2 regions of the Xanthobacter variabilis genome follow, and region 1 is predicted to be linked to the other one. Evidence: predicted binding sites of a transcription regulator. Region 1 holds the regulator's gene; the other holds the start of a gene.
What was found. The regulator LexA, encoded in region 1, represses DNA repair genes until DNA is damaged. The targets are predictions, from matches to a motif close to TGTTCNNNNTGTGTTCNG.
Positions count from the first base shown of each region.

Region 2: the regulator LexA is predicted to act here: its motif matches at 3,475-3,492, upstream of ssb (single-stranded DNA-binding protein).

Region 1 is NZ_CM195533.1:3,343,686-3,355,346, forward strand. Features, by position in the region: gene V5F26_RS14625 (NCS2 family permease) at 1-253, opposite strand, end outside; gene V5F26_RS14630 (SH3 domain-containing protein) at 379-918, opposite strand; gene V5F26_RS14635 (2-hydroxyacid dehydrogenase) at 1,082-2,083, shown strand; gene V5F26_RS14640 (anthranilate synthase component II) at 2,471-3,067, shown strand; gene trpD (anthranilate phosphoribosyltransferase) at 3,077-4,108, shown strand; gene trpC (indole-3-glycerol phosphate synthase TrpC) at 4,108-4,899, shown strand; gene V5F26_RS14655 (DUF2147 domain-containing protein) at 4,977-5,399, shown strand; gene moaC (cyclic pyranopterin monophosphate synthase MoaC) at 5,628-6,110, shown strand; gene V5F26_RS14665 (molybdopterin molybdotransferase MoeA) at 6,138-7,352, shown strand; gene V5F26_RS14670 (glycosyl transferase family 90) at 7,357-8,346, shown strand; gene lexA (transcriptional repressor LexA) at 8,521-9,234, shown strand; gene V5F26_RS14680 (ComEC/Rec2 family competence protein) at 9,250-11,475, opposite strand.
Region 2 is NZ_CM195533.1:3,670,578-3,682,238, forward strand. Features, by position in the region: gene gyrA (DNA gyrase subunit A) at 1-2,440, opposite strand, end outside; gene ssb (single-stranded DNA-binding protein) at 2,788-3,327, opposite strand; gene uvrA (excinuclease ABC subunit UvrA) at 3,848-6,961, shown strand; gene V5F26_RS16130 (DUF1127 domain-containing protein) at 8,091-8,255, shown strand; gene trmFO (methylenetetrahydrofolate--tRNA-(uracil(54)-C(5))-methyltransferase (FADH(2)-oxidizing) TrmFO) at 8,496-9,896, shown strand; gene V5F26_RS16140 (serine/threonine protein kinase) at 9,906-11,009, shown strand; gene V5F26_RS16145 (phytoene/squalene synthase family protein) at 11,416-11,661, opposite strand, start outside.

The DNA.
Region 1 (11,661 bases):
TGATGCCCATGCCGGGCGCGAGAGCGATGGGGTAGTTGGCCACCAGCCCCATGGCGAGGCTGCCGAGCGCCGCGGCAAGGCACGTGGCCACGAAAGCCGCGCCCTGGTCGATGCCCGCGGCGGCCAGAATCTGCGGATTCACCACAATGATGTAGCTCATGGTGAGGAAGGTGGTGACCCCCGCCCCCACCTCCACAGGCACGGAAGTTCCGTTTTCCCCGAGCCTGAAAATGCGATCCAGCACGGCGCCCATGGCGGTCCTCCCCCTGTGGAGAAAGCTAAGCCATTTTACCGCCCGAACGATACCGCCTCACGCGGGCAAAACGCTCAGGCGCCCGACCTGACACCGCCGCGCGCGAGCCATAGCCGGCGGCACCGTCACTCGATCTTTTCGTCGGGATAGACGCCGAAGAGCTGGGACTGCTGCACATAGCCGTCGAAGCCCTCGCCCGTCAGCCGGCAGAACTTGCCATCGCATTTCTTCACATTGCCCAGCACGCCGGGCTCCAGGCGGGCCACCACCCGGGCGTCCGCATTGGGCTCGGCGCGCAGAACCACGGTCTCGTTCTTCAGCCAGGGTGCCACCAGCGCGGTGCGGCGCAGGGAGAGCATGGAGTGATAGACCCACCCCTCCGCGCCATCGGCATCGCGGATGCGCCGCCAGGTCTCGAACTCAGCCGTCACCTCCACCGGCAGGCCGGAGCGGGAGAACACCCAGGCCACGTCCTGGTCCTTGTTCGGCCCGTTGCGCACATTCACCTTGTCCGCCTTGAGCGAGACGAAGCGCGGCACCGGCAGGCCCGAGGTTCCGTCCTCGGCGGCGACGGCCATTCCCGCCCCGGCCAGGGTCACCACGGCGGCCAGAGCGAGGGCCGTCAGGTTCCGCAGGGGGCTTTTTGGGGGAAGAGCTCGCGCCATCGACAGCATCGGCTGGTCCTTTCGCACTCAAGATTTTCGGGCAGAGGCAGTGCGCCCCCGGCGGGACATCGTCAAGCGGATGGGCTGCCGGACGCCTTGTGTTTCCCCGCCTGTCTGATAGACGGGACGAGAAGAGTTAAGAAATGGGGAATGGGAAGTGCCCATCGTGCGCCGCAAACCGCTTGTCGTCGTCACGCGCAAGCTGCCCGAATCGGTCGAGACGCGCATGCGCGAGCTCTTCGATGCTCGCCTGAACGTGGACGACACGCCCATGGATCAGGCCGCCCTCATCGAGGCGGTGAAAACCGCTGACGTGTTGGTCCCCACGGTGACCGACCGTATCGATTCCGCCCTGCTCTCGCAGGCAGGGGAGAACCTGCGTCTCATTGCCTCGTTCTCCAACGGCGTCGACCACATCGACGTGGCGAGCGCGCTCAACCGCGGCATCACCGTCACCAACACGCCCGGCGTCCTCACCGAGGACACGGCGGACATGACCATGGCGCTCATCCTCGCCGTGCCGCGCCGCCTCGCCGAGGGCGCGCAGGTCATGATCTCCGAGAAGGACGAGTGGCCCGGCTGGTCGCCCACCTGGATGCTCGGCCGGCGCATTTGGGGCAAGCGCCTCGGCATCATCGGCATGGGCCGCATCGGCCAGGCGGTGGCGCGGCGCGCCAAGGCCTTCGGCCTGCAGATCCACTACCATAACCGCCACCGGCTGCCTTCCGGCATCGAGGAAATGCTCGACGCCACCTATTGGGACAGCCTGGACCAGATGCTGGCGCGCATGGACATCATCTCCGTGAACTGCCCGCACACCCCGGCCACCTATCACCTGCTTTCGGCCCGCCGCCTGAAGCTCTTGAAGAACGACGCCTATGTGGTGAACACTGCCCGTGGCGAAGTGATCGACGAGAACGCCCTCACCCGCCTGCTGGAGGCTGGGGAACTCGGCGGCGCCGGCCTCGACGTGTTCGAGCAGGAGCCGGCGGTCAACCCCAAGCTGGTGCGCCTCGCCCGCCAGGGCAAGGTGGTGCTGCTGCCACACCTCGGTTCGGCCACCCTCGAGGGCCGCATCGACATGGGCGAGAAGGTCATCGTCAACATCAAGACCTTCATGGATGGCCACCGTCCGCCGGATCGCGTGCTGCCCGCCATGCTGTGAGGCACAATTCGCGGATTGATCGAACGGCCGGGCTCGTCCCGGCCGTTTCGCTTTGTCACCATCGAGAACCGAGGTGGCGGCAGGCCACATGCGGCGCACACCGCCCTTCCCTTGGCGCCGCGCGCGTCGTAGTCTTTCCCGCGCAACCGCCGTGTGGCCACCGGGTCGCGGGGCGATGGGACGATCGATGATCCTGATGCCTATCCATTTCGAAGACCGCCGCGGCCGCCTCGCGCCGCGCGCAACCGGCGCCGCCCAGGCGTCCGACCGATGGTGCGAAGCGCGCTGATTTGCTGAGCCGCCTTCGCTTGACCCCATCCGTCCGGACCGCTTTAACCGGCCGAAAATCGCCGAGACAATCGGGCCGGGACCCGCCAGGGAGCCGTTATGACCGCCGTTACGCTGATCGATAACTACGACAGCTTCACCTACAATCTCGTGCATTATCTGGGTGAGCTCGGCGCCACCGTCACCGTCCATCGCAACGATGCGGTTTCCATCGCCGACGTGCTGGCCGAAAAGCCGGAGGCCATCGTGCTTTCCCCCGGCCCCTGCACCCCCACCGAAGCCGGCATCTGCTGCGACCTGATCGCGGCGGCGGGGGCGGATGTGCCCATGTTCGGCGTTTGCCTCGGTCACCAGGCCATCGGCCAGGTGTTCGGCGGCGATGTGGTGCGCGCGCCCACCCCCATGCACGGCAAGCTTTCTGAGATCCTGCACGAGGGCAAGAGTGTGTTCCGGGGCCTCAACCACTCCTTCCAGGCCACGCGCTATCACTCGCTGATCGTGAAGCGCGAGACCCTGCCGGACACGCTGGAGATCACCGCCCACACGGCGGATGGCCTCATCATGGGCCTCGCCCACAAGACCCGGCCCATCCACGGCGTGCAGTTCCACCCCGAGAGCATCGCCTCGGAGAACGGCCACGCGCTCCTGCGCAATTTCCTGGAGATCGCGACCGCCTTCAACGCGGCCAAAGGCTGAGGACGAAAGATGACGGACGAGTTCAAGCCGCTGCTCGGCAAGGTCGCCACCGGCGCCAGCCTCACGCGCGACGAAGCGGCCATCGTGTTCGACAAGATGATGTCGGGCGAGGCCACCCCCTCCCAGATGGGCGCGCTGCTCATGGGCCTGCGCGTGCGCGGCGAGACGGTGGACGAGATCGCCGGCGCCGTCTCCGTCATGCGCTCCAAGATGCTGCCCGTCACCGCCCCGGCCGATGCGGTGGACGTGGTGGGCACGGGCGGCGACGCCTCGGGCTCCTACAACATCTCCACCTGCGCGTCGTTCATCGTGGCGGGTGCCGGTGCGCCCGTGGCCAAGCACGGCAATCGCGCGCTCTCCTCCAAGTCCGGCGCCGCCGATGTGCTGGCCGCCCTTGGCGTGCGCATCGACCTGACGCCGGCCGGCATCTCCCGCTGCCTTTCGGAGGCGGGCATCGGCTTCATGTTCGCGCCCTCCCACCATCCGGCCATGAAGCATGTGGGCCCCACCCGTGTGGAGATGGGCACCCGCACCATCTTCAACCTCATCGGCCCGCTCTCCAATCCGGCGGGCGTGACGCGGCAGATGGTGGGCGTGTTCGCCAAGTCCTGGATCGTGCCGCTGGCCGAGGTGCTGAAGACCCTGGGCTCGGAGCGCGCGTTTGTGGTCCATGGCTCGGACGGGCTGGATGAGATCACCATTTCGGGCACCACCGACATCGCCGTTCTGGAGAACGGCAAGATCCACACCTTCCAGGTGACGCCGGAGGATGTGGGGCTGAGCCGCGCGCCGGCCGAAGCCCTGAAGGGCGGCGATGCCAAGGTGAACGCCGCTGCGCTCACCGCTGTGCTGGACGGCGCCCGCAACGCCTATCGTGACGTCTCCCTCTTCAATGCCGCCGCCACCTTGGTGGTCGCCGGCCGCGCCAAGGACCTGCGCGAGGGCGTGGAGATGGCCACCGCCAGCCTCGATTCCGGCGCCGCGAAGGCCAAACTCGAGAAGCTCGTGGCGGTTTCCGCAGCAGCGGCGGAGGCGGCGTGATGAGCAACATCCTCACCCGCATCGAGGCCTATAAGCGCGAAGAAATCGCCGCCGCCAAGAAGGCGCACCCGCTGGCGGAGATTGAAGCGGCGGCCAAGGCCGCACCGCGCGTGCGCCCGTTCGCGGAGGCCCTTGCCCGCAATATCGCGGACGGGCATACCGCCCTTATCGCCGAGATCAAGAAGGCCAGCCCCTCCAAAGGCCTGATCCGGCCGGACTTTGATCCGCCGAGCCTGGCGCGGGCCTATCAGCGCGGCGGTGCCACCTGCCTTTCCGTGCTCACCGACACCCCCTCCTTCCAGGGTGCGCCGGATTATCTGAAGGCGGCGCGCGCGGTGGTGAACCTGCCGGTGCTGCGCAAGGACTTCATGTACGACACCTATCAAGTGGCGGAAGCCCGCGCCTGGGGGGCGGACTGCATCCTCATCATCATGGCGGGGGTGGACGACGCGCTGGCGGGCGACCTTGCCGCTGCGGCGGTCGCCTATGGCATGGACGCGATCTTCGAGGTGCATGACGACGCTGAGCTCGACCGCGCCTTGGCCCTGCCCAGCCGCCTCATCGGCATCAACAATCGCGACCTGCGCACCTTCGAGACCACCCTGGCCACCTGCGAACGGCTCGCCCCACGCGTGCCAAAGGACCGGCTGGTGATCGGCGAGAGCGGCATTTTCACCGCCGCCGATGTGGCACGGCTGGGACAGGTGGGGATCCATTCCATCCTGGTGGGCGAAAGCCTCATGCGCCAGGAGGATGTCGCGAGCGCGACTTCCCTCCTGCTTGCGTCCTGACCTTGCCCTATACGTCACTTTCGTCCTTAATGTGCGCACCGGCCCGCTGAAGAGGCCGGCGCATAGGGAGAATTGTGATGAAAGTGGCCCTTCTCGGCGCCCTTGCGGGTGCGGCTTGGCTTGTGGCGGGTCCCGCGCTGGCGGCGGACCCGACCGGCCTGTGGCAGACGCCCACCCGCGGCGGCCAGGTGGAAATCTCCAAGTGTGGCGCCAGCCTCTGCGGGCGCCTGGTCTCCTCCGAGGGCCTGAAGGCCGATCCGGGGCTGAAGGACGTCCATAATTCCGATGCCAAGCTGCGTGACCGCCCGCTGAAGGGGCTCACCATTCTCAGCGGCTTCAGCGGCGGGCCGAACGAGTGGAGCGGCGGCAGCATCTACAATGCCGATGACGGCAAGACCTATTCGGCTTCCATCACCCTCGACGGGGCCGACAAGCTGAAGCTGAAGGGCTGCGTCATCGTCCCCCTCTGCAAGACCCAGACCTGGACCCGTCTGCGCTGATCCCGCCGGCGGAGCGACACCAGAGACCAGAGCACTTCCGCAATTCCCTGAAAGGCGGAAGTGCTCTATCCAATTGACTTAGAACACTTTCCGCAAGCACACCGCGCCACTCTCCACCCCATTGCGCTCCGCCGCTGCCGGAGCCGGGAACAGCCTGGAGGTGGACACGCCCGGCTGCTGGCTCCATCTTGCCCCCGACCCGCAGCGATTCCGGAGGCCAGCGTCCCCATGGCGCGCCTGACTCATCTCGACGACCAGGGCGCCGCACGGATGGTGGACGTCTCCGAAAAGGCGATCACCGCGCGCGAAGCCGTGGCCCAGGGCCAGGTGGTCATGGCGCCTGAAACGCTGGAGATGATTCTTTCCGGCAATGCCAAGAAGGGCGACGTGCTTGGCGTGGCGCGCATCGCAGGAATCATGGCGTCCAAGCGCACCCATGAGCTGATTCCGCTCTGCCACCCGCTCATGCTCTCCAAGGTGGAAGTGGAGATTGCCCCAGACAGCGCCCTCCCCGGCCTCGTCGTCACCGCGCGGGTGAAGACCTCCGGCCAGACCGGCGTGGAGATGGAGGCGCTCACCGCCGTCTCGGTGGCGTGCCTCACCATTTACGACATGGCCAAGGCCGTGGATCGCGGCATGCGCATCGAAGGCGTCAGCCTCAAGGAAAAGTCCGGCGGGCGCAGTGGCCTGTGGCGCGCGGAAGCCTCATAGCCGGCGAGACAAGGAAGGAACGCGACCATGGCGCTGATGAGCGTCGAGGAGGCCCTCAGCCGCGTGACCCACTCGGTCACGCCCCTGGGCATCGAAGAGGTCCCGGTGGAACAGGCTGCGGGCCGGGTGCTGGCCGCGGACCTCATCGCGCGCCGCTCCCAGCCGCCGGCCGACATGTCGGCCATGGATGGCTACGCCGTGCGCGCCGCCGACATCTCCATCACGCCCGCGACCCTCACCGTCATCGGCGAATCCGCCGCCGGCCGCCCGTTTGTCGGCGGCATGGGCCCCGGGCAGGCGGTGCGCATCTTCACCGGCGCCGTGATGCCGGAGGGCGCCGATACAGTGGTGATTCAGGAGAACACCAGCCGCGACGGCGATCTTGTCACCACCACGGCGGCAACCGCCGCCCTGCGCAATGTCCGCAAGCTTGGCTGCGATTTCCTGCAAGGCGCGCCTGGGCTGCGCGCCGGTCGCCGCCTCACCAGCCGCGACATCATGCTGGCCGCGGCCATGGACCATGCCACCATCCCGGTGGCCCGCCGGCCCCGCGTCGCCATCATCCAGACCGGCGACGAGCTGGTGCTGCCCGGCCGCGGTACGGGGGCGGAGGGTGAAATCGTGGTGTCCAACGCGTTTGGCCTCGCAGCCCTCGCCAGCCGCGCCGGAGCCGTGGTGACAGACCTTGGGCTGGTGGGCGACGAACTCGCCGACATCCGCGCCGTGGTCGCCCGTGCCCTCAATGGGGATTTTGATCTTGTGGTGTCGTCTGGCGGTGCCTCGGTTGGCGATCATGACCTGATGGCACCCGCCCTGCGCGCCGAGGGCGTGGACCTCTATGTGCACAAGATCGCGCTGCGCCCGGGCAAGCCGCTGATGTTCGGCACCCGCGGCGCCGTGCGGTGCCTGGGCCTGCCCGGCAACCCCGTCTCCTCTCATGTGTGCGCGCTGTTGTTCCTCGAGCCGCTGGTGCGGGCCATGCAGGGCGATGCCGCCGCTGTTGTGCGCACCGCCCCTGCCCGGCTCGCCGTCGCCGTGCCCTCCAATGATCAGCGGCGAGATTTCATGCGCGCCCATATGGAGCATGACGTCGACGGCTCGGTGCGGGTCACGCCCGCCGCGTCCCAGGACAGCGCCATGCTGAGCGTGCTCGCGGCGGCCGATTGCCTGCTGGTGCGCCCGCCGTTCGCCCCCGCTGCCAAGGCCGGCGACCCCTGCGAAATCATCCCATTCCACGATTGATGCCATGGCCACGGGCAATCTGAGCTTCGAGATCGAAAAGGCCGCGCGGCGCGTGACCTATTACGTGCAAGGCCTGCTCCGCGACCTTGCTCCCCACGCCCTGCACGCCCCGCAGCTCGCCGCCGCGCGCCGCATGGCGCAGGCCCATGGCGCGGATGCGGACCTTGTGTTCCGCGTCAACTACTACAACAAACTTGCGGCCGGCGTGCCGCACCCCATCACCCTCATGCCGCGCCCCCACGTGCGGTCGGGCAGCCGCTATTATTACGACCTGATGGAGGCCCTGCACGCCTTTTCGGCGCCGCTCCGCCCCCGCTATCAGTTCGGTGACGTCATCGCCGTTCCCGACCAGCCCACCATTCTGAAGAGCCGCCCCATTGCCGGCGACAACCAGAATTCGGTCCTGTTGAAGCTCGACCGATTCCGCCACTACCAGCTGTACCGCGACCGCCTCTCCTTCGACGAGAAGCGTCCCATGGCGGTCTGGCGCGGCGGCGGCAATCTCCCGTGGCGCCAACGTCTCATCGCCCGCCACGCCACCAATCCCCGCTGCGACATCGGCTCCGTCTCCGCATCTCCCGGCGGCCCGCCACCGAAGCCCTATCTCTCGCCATTCCAACAGCTCGGCTACAAGTACATCCTCTCCATCGAGGGGAATGATGTGGCCACGAACCTGAAATGGATCATGGCGTCGAACTCCCTCTGTTTCATGCCTCCGCCGCGATATGAAACCTGGTTCATGGAAGGCACGCTGAAGCCCGGCATCCATTATGTCGAGCTCCAAGCCGATTATGACGACCTGGATGAGAAAATAGATTATTTCAATCGACATCCGGATGAAGCGCGCACGATCATTGCCAATGCACAGGCCTATGTTCGGCAATTCTTCAATCCGAGGCGTGAGCGGCTCATCGCACTTCTCGTTCTGCAGAAATATTTCGAGCGCACTGGGCAAGCCGAGCCCTGGCCGCAGTCGGCTTCGCTCTTCACGTGAAGAAAGATCGCGCCAAAGAGATCTTCACCCTTGCGGAACACAAAAGGAACAGATAGAAGCTGTTCATGATTTGTTTCGCATATTTGCGACACCATCGCGCGCTTGCCGCCCCTGCCGAACTGTCCGGCAGGGCCGCACCGCTGGTGGTCGGCGGCACCGGGAACGGGGGGTGAGATGCTGACGCGCAAGCAATACGACCTGCTTCGCTTCATCCATGAGCGGCTTAAGGAAACCGGCGTGCCGCCGTCCTTCGATGAAATGAAGGAGGCGCTGGACCTGCGCTCCAAGTCGGGCATCCATCGCCTCATCACCGCGCTGGAAGAACGCGGTTTCATCCGGCGCCTGCCCAATCGCGCCCGCGCCCTGGAGGTGGTTCGCCTGCCGGACAGCGTGGCGCCCGGCCTCACGACGCAACGGGGCGCGGGACGCGGCTTCTCTCCCTCGGTCATCGAGGGCAGCCTCGGCAAGGTCCGCCCTGTTGCCGAGGATGAGGGGGAAAGCGGACAGACCGTCGCGGTGCCCGTCATGGGCCGCATCGCGGCCGGCACGCCCATATCGGCCATTCAGAGCCGCAGCGCCACATTGAACGTTCCGCCCGAAATGCTGGGCCAGGGCGAGCATTTCGCGCTCGAAGTGCGCGGCGACAGCATGATCGAAGCGGGCATTCTCGACGGTGACACCGTGCTGATCCGCAAATGCGACAGCGCCGAAACCGGCGACATCATCGTGGCGCTGGTGGACGAAGAGGAAGCAACGCTCAAGCGGCTCCGGAAAAAGGGCGCCTCCATCGCGCTGGAGGCAGCCAATCCAGCCTATGAAACCCGCATCTTCGGCCCGGACCGGGTGCGCATCCAGGGTCGGCTTGTCGGCTTGATGCGGCGCTACTGAGGGCGGGGCGCGGTCTCACTCCGTCGCGGCGTCATCCTCGGCCTCGTTGGCGGCTTCGGTCTTGCCGGACGGGGCGGGCGGAAGCGGGGGCAGCCAAGGCCGGCGAATGGAAGGGTCGCGCGTGGGCTGTTCACGCAGGCCCGCTTCGTCTCGGAAGAAGGCCAGCGTACCGGTGCGGTCGAGATCCGTCGGCGTCACGACACGGGCGGGACATCCCGCAGGCGGTGTGTCTCGGGTCACGACGATGCGGGCGTTGAGGCAATCGGCAGCGAGCCCCTCCGCGCGGCGCGAAATCGCGATCGTGCCGCCGCCTGGCAGAGGGGCGGCACAACCCATCGGGTCGCAGGCAAAGCCATTGTCGAGTTCAGGCGAGCGCGCCGTGCGGCGGTCGCCCTCGCGGGCCAACCATTGCTCCACCAGGATGCGCTGGCCCTTGGCCCCCACCACGGAAAGTCGGCCGTCGCCTCCACGCACCGCCACGGTCGTCGCATTGGGGGCGATCAGTACATCCGGCGGCTTTAGGGGGCCTGAGGCGGCGAGGGCGAAGGCGAAGGCCGGGACGGCGATGAGGCTCGGTAGCCCGCGCAGCAGGCAGGTGGACAGGAGGGCGAGGCTGAACCACAGCAGAGCTGCGGTGTTCACCGTGTCGATTCGAGCATCCGCGCCCGGCAACCCGGCGACGTAATCCGACACCGCCAGCATGATCTCGATGCCGGTGCCCATGACGGGCCAGGCCAGCCCGTCCCAGCCAAAGGGCATCAGCAGCACGCCGATAAGGCCGAACGGCATGACCAGCAGCGAGACGGCGGGCATGGCGGCGAGATTGGCCAGCAACCCGTAGGGGGCGAATCTCTGGAAGTGATAGGCGGCGAACGGGCCGCTGGCGGAGCCGGCCACCAAGGCGGTGACCACGATCCCCGCAAGGAAGACCACCGGCATCATGCCGATTCGCGCCAACAGTCCTTCCGGGCGGGGCAGCGCCCGCAGAGGTTGCAGCCTCTCATATGCGGCTACCAGGGCCAATGTAGCCGCAAACGACATTTGCGGCCCAGGATCGAGCGCCGCCTCGGGCGTCAGGCCGATCACGACGACGGCGGCAACGGCAATGGTCCGGAGGGTCAGCGCCCTCCGCCCCATGATCACCCCCGCGAGCACAAGTGCCGTCATCACGAAGGAACGCTGGGCGGGAACATCATTGCCGGAAAGGATGAGGTAGAAGGCGCTGCCGGCAAGCGCGAGCAGCGCCGCCATGGCCTTGATGGGCCAGCCCAGCGCCAGCGCCGGCACCAGGGCCAGGCCGCCCCGCGCCAGGGCGAACAGGGTGCCCGCGACCAGCGCCATATGCAGCCCGGATATAGAGAGGATGTGCGTCAGGCCCGATACGCGCATGCCCTCCTCCACCTCCTTCGGAATCGCGGAACGATCGCCAGCCACGAGCGCAACCGCGATCTCCCCCGGCACACCGTGGAGCACGGCGCGGATGCGCGCCCCGAGTGCTGCACGCACGCCATCGACCAGCACAGCGATCCGCACCGAAAGGGGAGGCTCCGTCGCCGCGAGAACAACCTTTGGGCGACCAAGTCCAAAACCGACGGCATCGATGCCCTTGAACCAGAGCGCGCGCCCGAAATCGTGTGATCCGGGCATTGCGGGTCCAAGCGGTGGAAGCAGGCGCGCGAGCTGGGTGATGTGGGCTCCCACCGGCGGCGCCATGCCCGGCCGGAGCGAAAGCCGCACCAGCCGGGGAGATCCCTCGACGCCGGAAATTGCCCCGCCGTCCAGCCGCAGCAGAATACGATCACTCCCCACACGCCGCTCGAGGCTTTCCACATAGCCTGAAAGGCGCACCGGGAAAGCGGGCGCCTTCGCCACCACCTCATGCCAAACCAGGGCTGTGCGCACGCAGCCGGCGGAGAAGCCAGCCGAGAGGGCCAGCAGGCCCGCGAACACACGCACCATCACGGCATTGTGCCGTCCCGCGAAAAGCGCCCCCGCCAAGGCCGCGGTCAGAAGCAGGGCGGCGATCAGGGAAGGCTCGTTGGGAGCCGCAAAATAAACCAGCACCCCGGCGGCGAACGCCACCGGCAACCACAAGGCGAGACGGCCGGATTCCGCTTCCGCGGCCAGATCCGCCCCCAGGCGCCGGAGCAGCCCGGCCCACAGCAGATCGAAGCGAACAGTACCCGACCGCGCGCCGGCGGCGATGGCAACGGCGCGCGCAGCCGATCGCGCCGGCGCCATGCGCCCGCAACCGTGCCCGCTCTCACCCTGCCCGCCCCCCATGTCACCCCGCCCCGTGTCGCGACCATGTTTCTTGTGCGATGCGCCTATGCTACACGGGCGCCTCGCGCGCGCCACGGCGGACTCATCGGGTGCCGGCGGCGCGCCCTGCCCGTTTCCGTCGCCTTCGCTTCGCGGGGCGCCCGG
Region 2 (11,661 bases), 330 kb from region 1:
AGGAAGACGTGCGCTTGCCGTAGCCGTTCTCCGACACCGTCAGGATGAACTGCTCCGCCTCGCTCATCTCCACATACCGGTCCTGGCCCAGCTGCCCGACGCTGCTTCCGTCCTCGTCCATGTCAGTCTCGGCCGCATCGCCGGCCTCGCCGCGCAGAGCCCGGCGCATCTTGATATAGGCCAAGCGCTCCTCGGCACTCGCCTCCACATGGCGGATGATGGCCATGGAAATGATGGTGTCGTCATCCTCCAGGCGAATGCCGCGCACGCCGACGCTGTCGCGCCCCTTGAACACGCGCACGTCCGTCACAGGGAAGCGAATGCAGGCTCCGCCCGCCGTGGTCAGCAGCACGTCATCGTCTTCCGTGCACAGCCCCACATCGGCTATGGCCTCGCCCTCGCCCAGCTTCATGGCGATCTTGCCGTTGCGGTTGACCTGCGCGAAATCCGAAAGCGCGTTCCGGCGCACCGTCCCGGAGGTGGTGGCGAACATGATCTGCAGGCGCGCATTCTCCGCCTCGTCCTCAGGCAGCAGCACCACCGAGGTGATCCGCTCATCGGATTCGAGCGGGAGGATGTTGACTAGTGCCTTGCCGCGCCCCTGCGGCGCCGCCGCCGGCAGGCGCCACACCTTCAGCTTGTACACCTGCCCCTTGGACGAGAAGAACAGAACCGGCGCATGGGTGGATGCGACGAACAGGCGGGTAACGAAATCCTCGTCCCGCGTCTGCATGGCCGAACGGCCCTTGCCGCCACGCCGCTGCGCCCGGTAGGTGCTGAGCGGCACCCGCTTGATGTAGCCGGCGTGGGAGACGGTGACCACCATCTCCTCGCGCTGAATCAGGTCTTCATCATCAAGATCGCCGAAGCCTTCCACGATCTCGGTGCGCCGGGGCGTGCCAAACTCAGCCTTGATGGCCAGCAGCTCGTCACGAATGATGCCGCGCATGCGCGAACGGCTCGCCAGAATGTCGAGATAATCGGCGATCTCTGCCGCCAGCTTGTCCAGCTCCTCCGCGATCTCATCCCGCCCCAGCGCGGTGAGCCGCTGCAGGCGCAGATCCAGGATAGCCCGTGCCTGCTCCAAAGAGAGCCGGTACGTCCCATCCTCATTCAGCTTGTGGCGCGGATCGGCGATCAGCGCGATCAGCGGCGCCATGTCCTTGGCGGGCCAGTCGCGCACCATCAGGGCTTCGCGCGCACTCGCCGGATCGGGCGCCGTACGGATGAGGCGGATGACCTCGTCGATGTTCGCAACGGCGATCGCCAGGCCCACGAGCACATGGGCGCGATCACGCGCCTTGCGCAGCAGGAACTTGGTCCGCCGCCGCACCACCTCCTCGCGGAAGGCGACAAAGGCGGTCAGCGTGTCATGGAGTGTCAGCACCCCCGGCTTGCCACCGGAAAGCGCAACCATGTTCACGCCAAACGACGTCTGCAGCAGGGTCTGACGGTACAGGTTGTTGAGCACCACGTCCGCCTGGGCGTCGCGCTTGATCTCGATGACCACACGCAGGCCGTCGCGGTCGCTCTCGTCGCGGATCTCGGAGATGCCCTCCACCCGCTTGTCCCGCACCAGCTCCGCGATCTTCTCGATCATCGTCGCCTTATTCACCTGGTACGGAATCTCAGTGACGATCAACGCCTCGCGGTCCTTGCGCAGGCTCTCAATCGCCACCTTCGCCCGCATCAGGATCGAGCCGCGGCCGGTGAGATAGGCTTGGCGAATACCCGTACGACCCAGGATAAGTCCGCCCGTGGGGAAGTCCGGCCCCGGCAGCAGCTCCAGCAGCGCCTCGGGCTCCAGGGACGGATCATCGATAAGCGCAACCGTCGCGTCGATGACTTCGCCGAGATTGTGAGGCGGGATATTGGTGGCCATGCCCACCGCGATGCCGCCGGCGCCGTTCACCAGAAGGTTCGGGAACTTGGCAGGAAGAACACACGGCTCGTGCTCCGTATTGTCGTAGTTCCCCTGGAAATCGACGGTGTCTTTGTCGAGATCGTCCAGCAGAGTGTTCGTAATCTTCTCGAGCCGCACCTCGGTATAGCGCATCGCCGCCGGTGCATCGCCGTCGACCGAGCCGAAATTACCCTGACCATCCACCAGCGGCACCCGCATGGCGAAATCCTGAGCCATGCGCACCAACGCATCATAGACCGACTGATCACCGTGCGGGTGATACTTACCGATCACATCACCCACCACGCGGGCAGACTTACGGTATTGCTTGTTCCACTCGTAGCCATTCTCGTGCATCGAGAACAGGATGCGGCGATGCACCGGCTTCAGACCATCGCGCACGTCGGGCAAAGCACGGGCGACGATCACGCTCATCGCGTAATCGAGATAGGAGCGCGAGAGTTCCTCGGTAATGGAAACCGGCGTGATATCCGAAGGCGGCTCGCTGCCGGGCTTCGGCGTCTCGGGATCGGCCAAAAGTCGACACTCTCATCGTGATTGGAACGATCGACTTTTAGCCGATTCATCGCCCCAACGCCAGCAAAACCCCCCAGAGACAATGATTTTTATATATTGAAAATCAACGCCTTAGATGGGAAGTGCCGCGCCACGACCAAACATTCCGGCGGTTTTGCGTCGAAACCGGCCTGACGCCGTGGACACAGAGTCCGGATCGACCCCTCCGGCGACATCCATCCTCATGGGGCAAGTGACAAGCACCGACCCGTTCCGACGCCACGTCCCGCCAATGCTTCCGCCGCAACGCGAAGTCCAAGGCGCACCCGCCTCCCCAGCCGCACGGCCTCGCGCCTCCGCACCGATCCTCAGAAGGGAATCTCATCATCCAGGTCGTTGGACGGACGCCCGCCGCCACTCGCCCCGCCCGCGGAGCCACCCGACCTACGGCCACCACTGGAACCGCCACCATAGCCACCGCCGCTATAGCCGCCTCCCATCGGGCTCTGCGATCCGAAATCGGAGCCGCCGCCGAAATCCTCGCTTGCCTCCCCGCCAGACCGACCGTCGAGCAAAGTCAGCTCCCCGCGGAACGGACGCAAGGTGACCTCAGTCACATAGACTTCGCGTCCGTCCTTCTCATATTTCCGGGTCTCGAGCTGCCCTTCGAGATAGACCTTCGAGCCCTTCTTCAAAAAACGTTCGGCCACGTTGATGAGATTTTCGTTGTAAATCGCGACCGTGTGCCATTCCGTCCGGTCCCGACGCTCGCCGCTTGCCTTGTCGCGCCAGCTCTCCGACGTCGCAATGCGCAGATTGCAGACACGCCCGCCGCTCTGGAATGAGCGGATCTCGGGATCGCGTCCCAGATTGCCGATCAGGATCACCTTATTGACGCTGCCGGCCATCACCCGCCTCCCCATTTCGCGCACCGCCCCTCGGGGCGTTCAATGCCGCGCACCCTATCCGCAGCGCGGACACATGCGAACCCCTCGCGGCGTTGTCCACCGCAAAGTCCGCCAGGGACGGCGAGACCGCACACCCAGCGGCCCAGGTGTTCCACTTATGTTCTAGCCTCCGCCATGCGCAGGAGCAAGGCGTTTTTTTTCGAAAGCCTCCCGGATTTTGACTCGCGCCGCCGCAAGGTTCTCGGTATGTTCTATTCATGGTGATATTCGGGATTTAGGGCGCGCGACGATGACGCGGAAGCGACGGGACCGTACTCCGGACTTAGATGCAACGAAGCCGGATGCCTCCAAGTGCGGCCTTGGCGCATCCTAAGCGCTATGCATGGCGGGGACTGGAAAGCATGGGCATCTTTCGCCATCATGCCGCCTTCCCGCGCTTGCACTTCCCTGCTGCAAGAGGCGGCAGCCTCCCTACCCCAAATGTGTCGCGCCGGCGTCAAAGCCGCGCGGGTTGGATTTCATGTCGGATCGCGCCTTTCCCCCCAGGGGCTCCGCCCCGCTTGCCACGCCTGCTTCGAAAACCAGTGGGCAGCCGGCCCAGCGGCGCGACGCCCGCGCCTTGTCCGTCCGGGGTGCGCGCGAGCACAATCTGAAAAACGTGGACTTGGAAGTTCCACGCGATGCGCTGGTGGTTTTCACCGGCCTGTCCGGTTCCGGCAAGAGCTCTCTCGCCTTTGATACCATCTATGCGGAAGGGCAGCGGCGGTATGTGGAGAGCCTCTCCGCTTATGCGCGCCAGTTTCTGGAGATGATGCAAAAGCCGGACGTGGACCAGATTGATGGCCTGTCGCCGGCGATCTCCATCGAGCAGAAGACCACCTCCAAGAATCCGCGCTCCACTGTGGGTACGGTGACTGAAATCTACGATTACATGCGTTTGCTGTGGGCGCGCACGGGCGTTCCCTACTCGCCGGCGACCGGACTGCCCATTGAGAGTCAGACGGTTTCGCAGATGGTGGACCGCGTGCTCGCCTTGCCCGAGGGCGCACGACTGTTCCTGCTCGCGCCGGTCGTCCGCGGACGCAAGGGCGAGTACCGCAAGGAACTTGCCGATTGGATGAAAAAGGGCTTCCAGCGCGTCAAGATCGACGGCACCTTCCATGAAATCGCGGACGCGCCCGCGCTAGACAAGAAGTTCAAGCACGACATCGACGTCGTGGTCGATCGGATCGTCGTCCGCCCGGATCTCGCACAGCGGCTTGCAGACAGTTTCGAGACCGCTCTCGGGCTGGCCGATGGAATTGCAGTGGCGGAATTCGCGGATGAAAAGGATGAGGCGGGTGCGCCGCGGCGCATTCTGTTCTCCGAGAAATTCGCCTGCCCCGTCTCGGGCTTCACCATTCCGGAAATCGAGCCTCGGCTTTTCTCCTTCAACAATCCGTTCGGCGCGTGCCCGGCCTGCGATGGGCTGGGCGTTGAGCAGACCATCGACGCCGATCTCGTGGTGCCGGACAGGATGCGCTCTCTGAAACAGGGAGCTATCGCGCCGTGGGCGAAGTCGACGTCCCCCTATTACGGGCAGACGCTGGACGCCCTCGCCAAGCATTACCATTTCAATCTTTCGGTTCCGTGGTGCGATCTCCCCGAGAAAGCGCGTGACGTCCTGCTCTACGGCTCGGACGGAGAGAAGATCGTCTTTTCTTATAATGACGGAATGCGGGCCTACGACACCGAGAAGGCCTTCGAAGGCGTGGTGCGCAACCTGGAGCGGCGCTGGAAGGAGACGGACAGCGACTGGGCCCGCGAGGAAATTTCCAAGTATTTCTCTACGGTTCCCTGCTCGGCCTGTGGCGGTTACCGGCTGAAACCCGAGGCGCTCGCGGTGAAGGTTGCCGGCAAGCATATCGGCGAGGTGGGCGAGCTCTCCGTGAAGGCTGCGGCCCGGTGGTTCGAGGCACTGCCGGCACAACTCACGCACAAGCAGAACGAGATTGCCGGACGCATTTTGAAGGAGATCCGCGAGCGGCTCAGCTTTCTGCTGGATGTCGGACTGGAATACCTCACGCTTGCGCGCTCATCGGGGACCCTGTCGGGCGGAGAAAGCCAGCGCATCCGCCTCGCCTCGCAGATCGGATCCGGCCTCACGGGCGTGCTCTACGTGCTCGACGAACCCTCCATCGGCCTGCACCAGCGCGACAACGCGCGCCTGCTCGACACGCTGAAGCACCTGCGCGATCTCGGCAACACGGTGATCGTGGTGGAGCATGACGAGGATGCAATTCTTGCAGCCGATTATGTGGTCGATGTCGGCCCCGGAGCAGGCATTCATGGCGGGCGGATCGTGGCGCAGGGAACGCCCGCGGAAATCCTTGCCGATCCGGCTTCGCTCACGGGGCGCTATCTCTCCGGCGCGCTGAGCGTGGGGGTGCCCGCGCGGCGCGCACCCAATCCTAAGCGCATGCTGCGCCTGGTGGGCGCGCGGGGTAACAACCTGAAGAATGTCACGGCGGAAATTCCGCTGGGCCTGTTCACGGCCATCACCGGGGTATCGGGTGGCGGTAAGTCCACTTTGCTGCTGGAAACGCTCTACAAGGCCGTGGCCCGCCGGCTCAACGGCGCCAGCGAGGCGCCGGCCCCGTTCGACCGACTGGAAGGGCTGGAGCACCTCGATAAGGTCATCGACATTGATCAGTCGCCCATCGGGCGGACGCCGCGCTCGAACCCGGCGACCTATACCGGTGCCTTCACGCCCATCCGCGAGTGGTTCGCCGGCCTGCCGGAGGCCAAGGCACGAGGCTATGGGGCGGGGCGCTTCTCGTTCAACGTGAAGGGGGGGCGCTGCGAGGCCTGCCAGGGCGACGGTGTTATCAAGATCGAGATGCACTTCCTGCCGGATGTTTATGTCACCTGCGATGTTTGCAAGGGCAAACGCTATAATCGCGAAACGCTTGAGGTGACATTCAGGAACAAGTCCATCGCCGATGTTCTCGACATGACGGTGGAAGAGGGGGCGCAGTTTTTCAAGGCAGTACCGTCGGTCCGCGAAAAACTGGAGACGCTGGAACGCGTCGGGCTTGATTATGTCAAGGTTGGCCAGCAGGCGACCACCCTTTCCGGTGGCGAGGCGCAGCGGGTGAAGCTCTCCAAGGAGCTGTCGCGCCGGGCGACGGGGCGCACGCTCTATATTCTGGACGAGCCCACCACCGGCCTGCATTTTCACGATGTGAAGAAGCTGCTGGAGGTGCTGCACGAGCTGGTCGAGCAGGGCAACACCGTAGTGGTGATCGAGCACAACCTCGAAGTCATCAAGACCGCCGACTGGGTCATCGATCTGGGGCCTGAGGGTGGCGATGGCGGCGGGGAGATCGTGGCGGCGGGCACGCCCGAAGCGGTGGCCGCCAACCCGCGCTCCCATACCGGGCATTTCCTGGCTGAAGTGCTGGCCCGCCGCCCCAATCCGGATACCGGAAAGGCGACCGGAAAGGCCAAGGGTGATAAGGCCTTAAAGGAAAAGGGCACAGCTCCAAGAGCGGATGAGGCCATCGAGGAGGACGCGCCGGCGCCCCTCGAAGACGTGGAGGCCAGCCCGCCCAAGGCGCGCGGACCTCGGCGGCGCGTGCGTCGTACGCCTTGAGGTGGGCCCTGCGGCGAGAGATGTTCATCCTCGACGGCGTGATAGGCGTTGATCGGGATTACGCGCAGCGCGCCAATCTGGCCCAGGGGTGATGCGCGTCACCCGGGCGCAGAAAGAGCAGACCGCCCAGAAATGTGAGCGGCCGGAGGCAAAAGTACAGCGGGCAGCTGGAGCATTTTCCGGCCCACGGAATCAGCGCCCCCCGGGACTGGCGGAATTGCCTCGCGCGAGCGCTATGCCAGTTCGCTCGCGGGCGCGGTCGGTCCGATGGGCATGCCCGAACCGGAGGGAGGATCGGGTTTGCCCAAAGGCACGGCGGGCGGCCAGCAGGGCAAAGGCTTCGACCAACGATTTCGGAGACTGTCGCCTCTCGGCCCGCGCGCCAGTGCTTGAGTCTTCAGAGGGTGGACGTCGGGATTAGGCTCCTCGACGTCACTCCTGAGGCATCCGCGTGAGTGACCTTTTGACCGGCGCCCCAGCCGATGTCAGTCAATCTGGCCGCAAACCGCGGGTTCATCGAAGGTGCTGCCCAGCACAACGGCCGCCCTGCGCGCCTCCGGACAGCCGGGACGATTTCAGGGCCGTCGCAGATCCGTTGCCACTGTACCGGGGCAACTATTCGCCCCACTGGCAGACAGTATCAGCGCTCAGCCATCTCAGGAGATGATGACCACGCCAGTGCCCCGCCTGCCGCGGGCCATCCGGATTCGAATGCGCTCCCCGAGGCGGCGGCCGCCCGCCCTTATGCCCCGTCGGAGCCCCCGTCGCACCCGTAATAGCGCCTCCCTGACCTCACGCCCGCAACCAGCAGAAGCCCTGAGCGCAACACACCATAGCCGCGGCGCCCCATGCCGGGCGTCATGCGCCGGTCACGGCGGAGGCGGCCATAGCAGCCACCCGCACACTGCCTACACGACAGGCACTACGCACATTTTTCAGCCGCATGTATCTGCAACTCATTGAAAAAACGAGGCTCACCCTCTGCGAGAACGGGCGGAGACTGCATGTGAGTTACGCAATGCTGCAATGCACATACCCCCATTTTACCCGGCGGCGGCTCCACCTATCTTGGCGTCAACAACGGGCGCGCTCCGCAGCGCCCCCTTCAAAAGCGTCAAGGAGTTGAATCATGTTTCTCTGGGGCCTTCTCGCGCGCCAGATCCGCCGTTGGCAGGTGTACAACCGCACCGTGAGCGAGCTGTCCGAGCTCGATGATCGCAGCTTGGCGGACATCAATGTGTCGCGCAGCGAAATTCGCTCGCTTGCTCGCGAAGCGGCCCTGCGCGCGGCCTGATCCGGCGCAACGTCCTTGCGAACTGTCCAAAATGGCCCCCTCCGGGGCCATTTTCGTTTCCGGCGACCTGCCGTGCGCGGAACGAACACGGGGTAAAGCGGCCCCGTGCGCCACCATCGGGCTTGAACGCTCGTTGATGCCTGTGGCACACACGCCGGTCTGCGCGCCTCCGCTACGACGGTTATTCCGCAACGGAATGGCATGCGCTCCCGTCCAGCCACGCAGAAGGAGAAGACGCGCATGGAAGCCGTTCACGTGATCGGCGCCGGGCTCGCCGGGTCCGAAGCCGCCTGGCAGCTGGCCCAGCGGGGCGTTCCCGTGGTGGTGCACGAGATGCGCCCCGTGCGCTCCACCGAGGCACACCAGACCGATGGGTGCGCCGAGCTGGTCTGCTCCAACTCCTTCCGTTCCGATGACGCGCAGGGCAACGCCGTGGGCGTTCTCCATGCGGAAATGCGGCGCGCCGGCTCACTCATTCTTTCGGCGGCGGACGCCCACCAGGTTCCGGCCGGCGGCGCGCTGGCGGTGGACCGCGACGGCTTCTCCCAGGCCGTCACCCGCGCACTCGCCGAGCACCCGCTCATCGAGATTCGGCGGGAAGAGATCGCCACCCTGCCGCCGGCGGAGTGGGACAAGGTCATCATCGCCACCGGCCCCCTGACCTCCGCGGATCTCGCGGCAGCGGTGCTGGAGAAGACCGGCGAGAATGCCCTCGCCTTCTTCGACGCCATCGCCCCCATTATCCATTTCGACAGCATCGACATGGACAAAGCCTGGTTCCAGTCGCGCTACGACAAGGAGGGCCCAGGCGGCACCGGCGCCGACTACATCAACTGCCCCCTCAGCGAGGAGCAGTACAACGCCTTCATCGATGCGCTGCTGGCCGGCGAAAAGGCGCCGCTGCGGGATTTCGAGCTGAAGACCCCCTATTTCGACGGCTGCCTGCCCATCGAGGTGATGGCGGAGCGCGGCCGGGAGACCCTGCGCTTCGGCCCCATGAAGCCCGTGGGCCTGACGAACCCCCACACGCCAGGGGTGAAGCCCTATGCGGTGGTGCAGCTGCGCCAGGATAACAAGCTCGGCACGCTTTATAATATGGTGGGCTTCCAGACGAAGCTGAAGCATGGCGAGCAGGTGCGCATCTTCCGCACCATTCCGGGGCTGGAGGGCGCCGAGTTCGCCCGCCTGGGCGGGCTGCATCGCAACACCTATCTCAATTCCCCCCGCCTGCTGGATAAGACCCTGTGCCTGAAGGCGGAGCCGCGCCTGCGCTTCGCCGGGCAGATCACCGGCTGCGAGGGCTATGTGGAAAGCGCCGCCGTCGGCCTCATCGCCGGCCGGTTCGCCGCCGCCGAGCGACACGGCGAAGCCCTGGTGCCGCCGCCCCCCACCACGGCGCTGGGAGCGCTGCTCGGCCACATCACCGGCGGCCATCTGGAAGCGGAAGGCGAGGGTCCGCGCTCGTTCCAGCCCATGAATGTCAATTTCGGCCTGTTCCCGCCGCTCACGGAGGCGCCGAAGGGCGAGGGGGGCAAGCGCCTGCGGGGCGCGGAAAAGACCCTTGCGAAGAAGAAGGCCCTGGCCGCCCGTGCCCTGGCCGATCTGGCCGTGTGGCTCGACACCACGGCCTCGGCGGCTTAAGAGGCGGACATGGCGCGCACCTCTCGTCCCGTTCCTCCCGTCGAATATGACGCCGACCCGTCCCGCTTCGCCGTGGACACGGTGCTGAAGCGCGACGTGTTCTCCACCGTGGAACGCGGCACCTGGACCGACGCCTCGGGCCAGGCCTGGCCCGCCGTGCGCCGGCGCTGGAACGAGGTTTCCCCCTGGCTCGCGCTGCTGGCCCGCCAGCTCGCGACCCACGAGGTGAAGGCCCTGGAGAAGGTGACGCGCACCGGTGTGACCACTCCGCTCCTGGCGGTTGGCCACCGCTTCCTGGTGCGTGGCTGGGTGGAGGGCGTGCCCCTGCAGATCGCACGCCCCACGGGCGACAGCCACTTCTTCCACTCCGCCCGCAAGGCGCTACACATTCTCCACTCCGCGGGCTATGTGCACAACGACCTTGCCAAGCAGCAGAATTGGCTGCGCGGAGCCGATGGCGAAGCCTGGCTCATGGATTTTCAGCTGGCCCTGCCCATCAGCCGTCGCTGGAAGATCGGCCGGGTGCTCGCTTACGAGGACCTGCGGCACCTGCTGAAGCACAAGCGCACCTATTGCCCGGACGAGCTCACGCCCCGCGAAAAGGCCATGCTCGCCAAGAAGAGCGTGCTCACCCGCGTATGGATGGCCACCGGCAAGAAGGTCTACCGCTTCGTGACGCGGCGGCTGCTGTCTTATTCAGATACCGAAGGTCGCGGTCCGCGCGTGACCCAGGTGGGCCCGCGCATTATCGCCACGCTGAAGACTCATCCCGCCGTGGCTGATGCCCACATGTCTGATTTCCAGACCCTCGGTGGAAAGGTCGGCCTCTACGCCTTTGTTGAGCCGCGCACCCCGGTAACTGTGGAGGACCTGCGCGCGCACCTCACCCGCGAGCTGCCGGACCGCCCCCATCTCGACCATCTCCAGATCGTCCCGGCTCTGCCGCGCGCCGAGGATGGGAGTGTGCGGGACGACCTGTTGCTGTTGATCGCACGCAATCAGATCGAGATGCTCGATGCGCTGGCCAGTTCCGCAGCGCAGCGCGACCAGGTGGCGGAGATCGCGCGCTCACGCCTGAACCTCACCGACCGCATCACCCGCCCCGCCGCCTGATCGTGGCCGCCGGGGCCAAAGTGCCCAGGATGCCACCGGCGAGGATCCACGTGATCAACTGGGCCCTGCAGCTGCAAGGCGATGCCTAGGCTTGGACTCGCTCGGCCTTAGGATCGCTCGACCTTCGAGAAATGCCCGCAGACACGAGACCCGTTCGCGCTCCCGCCTCTCCGGCCAACGCCAGGGCGCAGGCCAAGACCGCCTTTTTGTAGCAGAACTCGGCATTTAGGGCCGACTGGCTTGGGTCACCTTGAGCGTTGCCGTGGCCTCCCTCATCAGCGCCCTCCACCTCCGCCTTTTCAACGCTGCCCCCTGCAACCGGGAGCGGAGACCATGGCGGCCACAGCGGACCAGCGTCGCGGCGCGGCATAGGCGCTGCCAGGTGCGCGGAGACTCCGGCCCTGTCCTAGTCCACCTTCACCCACACCTTGCCGGCGGCCGCCTTCCGCGCCGCCCGCCAAAGGGCAAAGGTGCGCCACACCGGCGCCAGCCCCGGCACCTCGCGGAAGGGATGGCGCACCTGCGCAAGGGCCTTCAGGTCGCCCGACACCAGTGCCAGCGTAAGGTAGGGGGCCGCCAGTGCCTTGCGTGTCGCGGGATGCAGCGCGGACAAAGCCTGCCCCGCCTGCTTCAGATGATGGCGCGCCTCGGC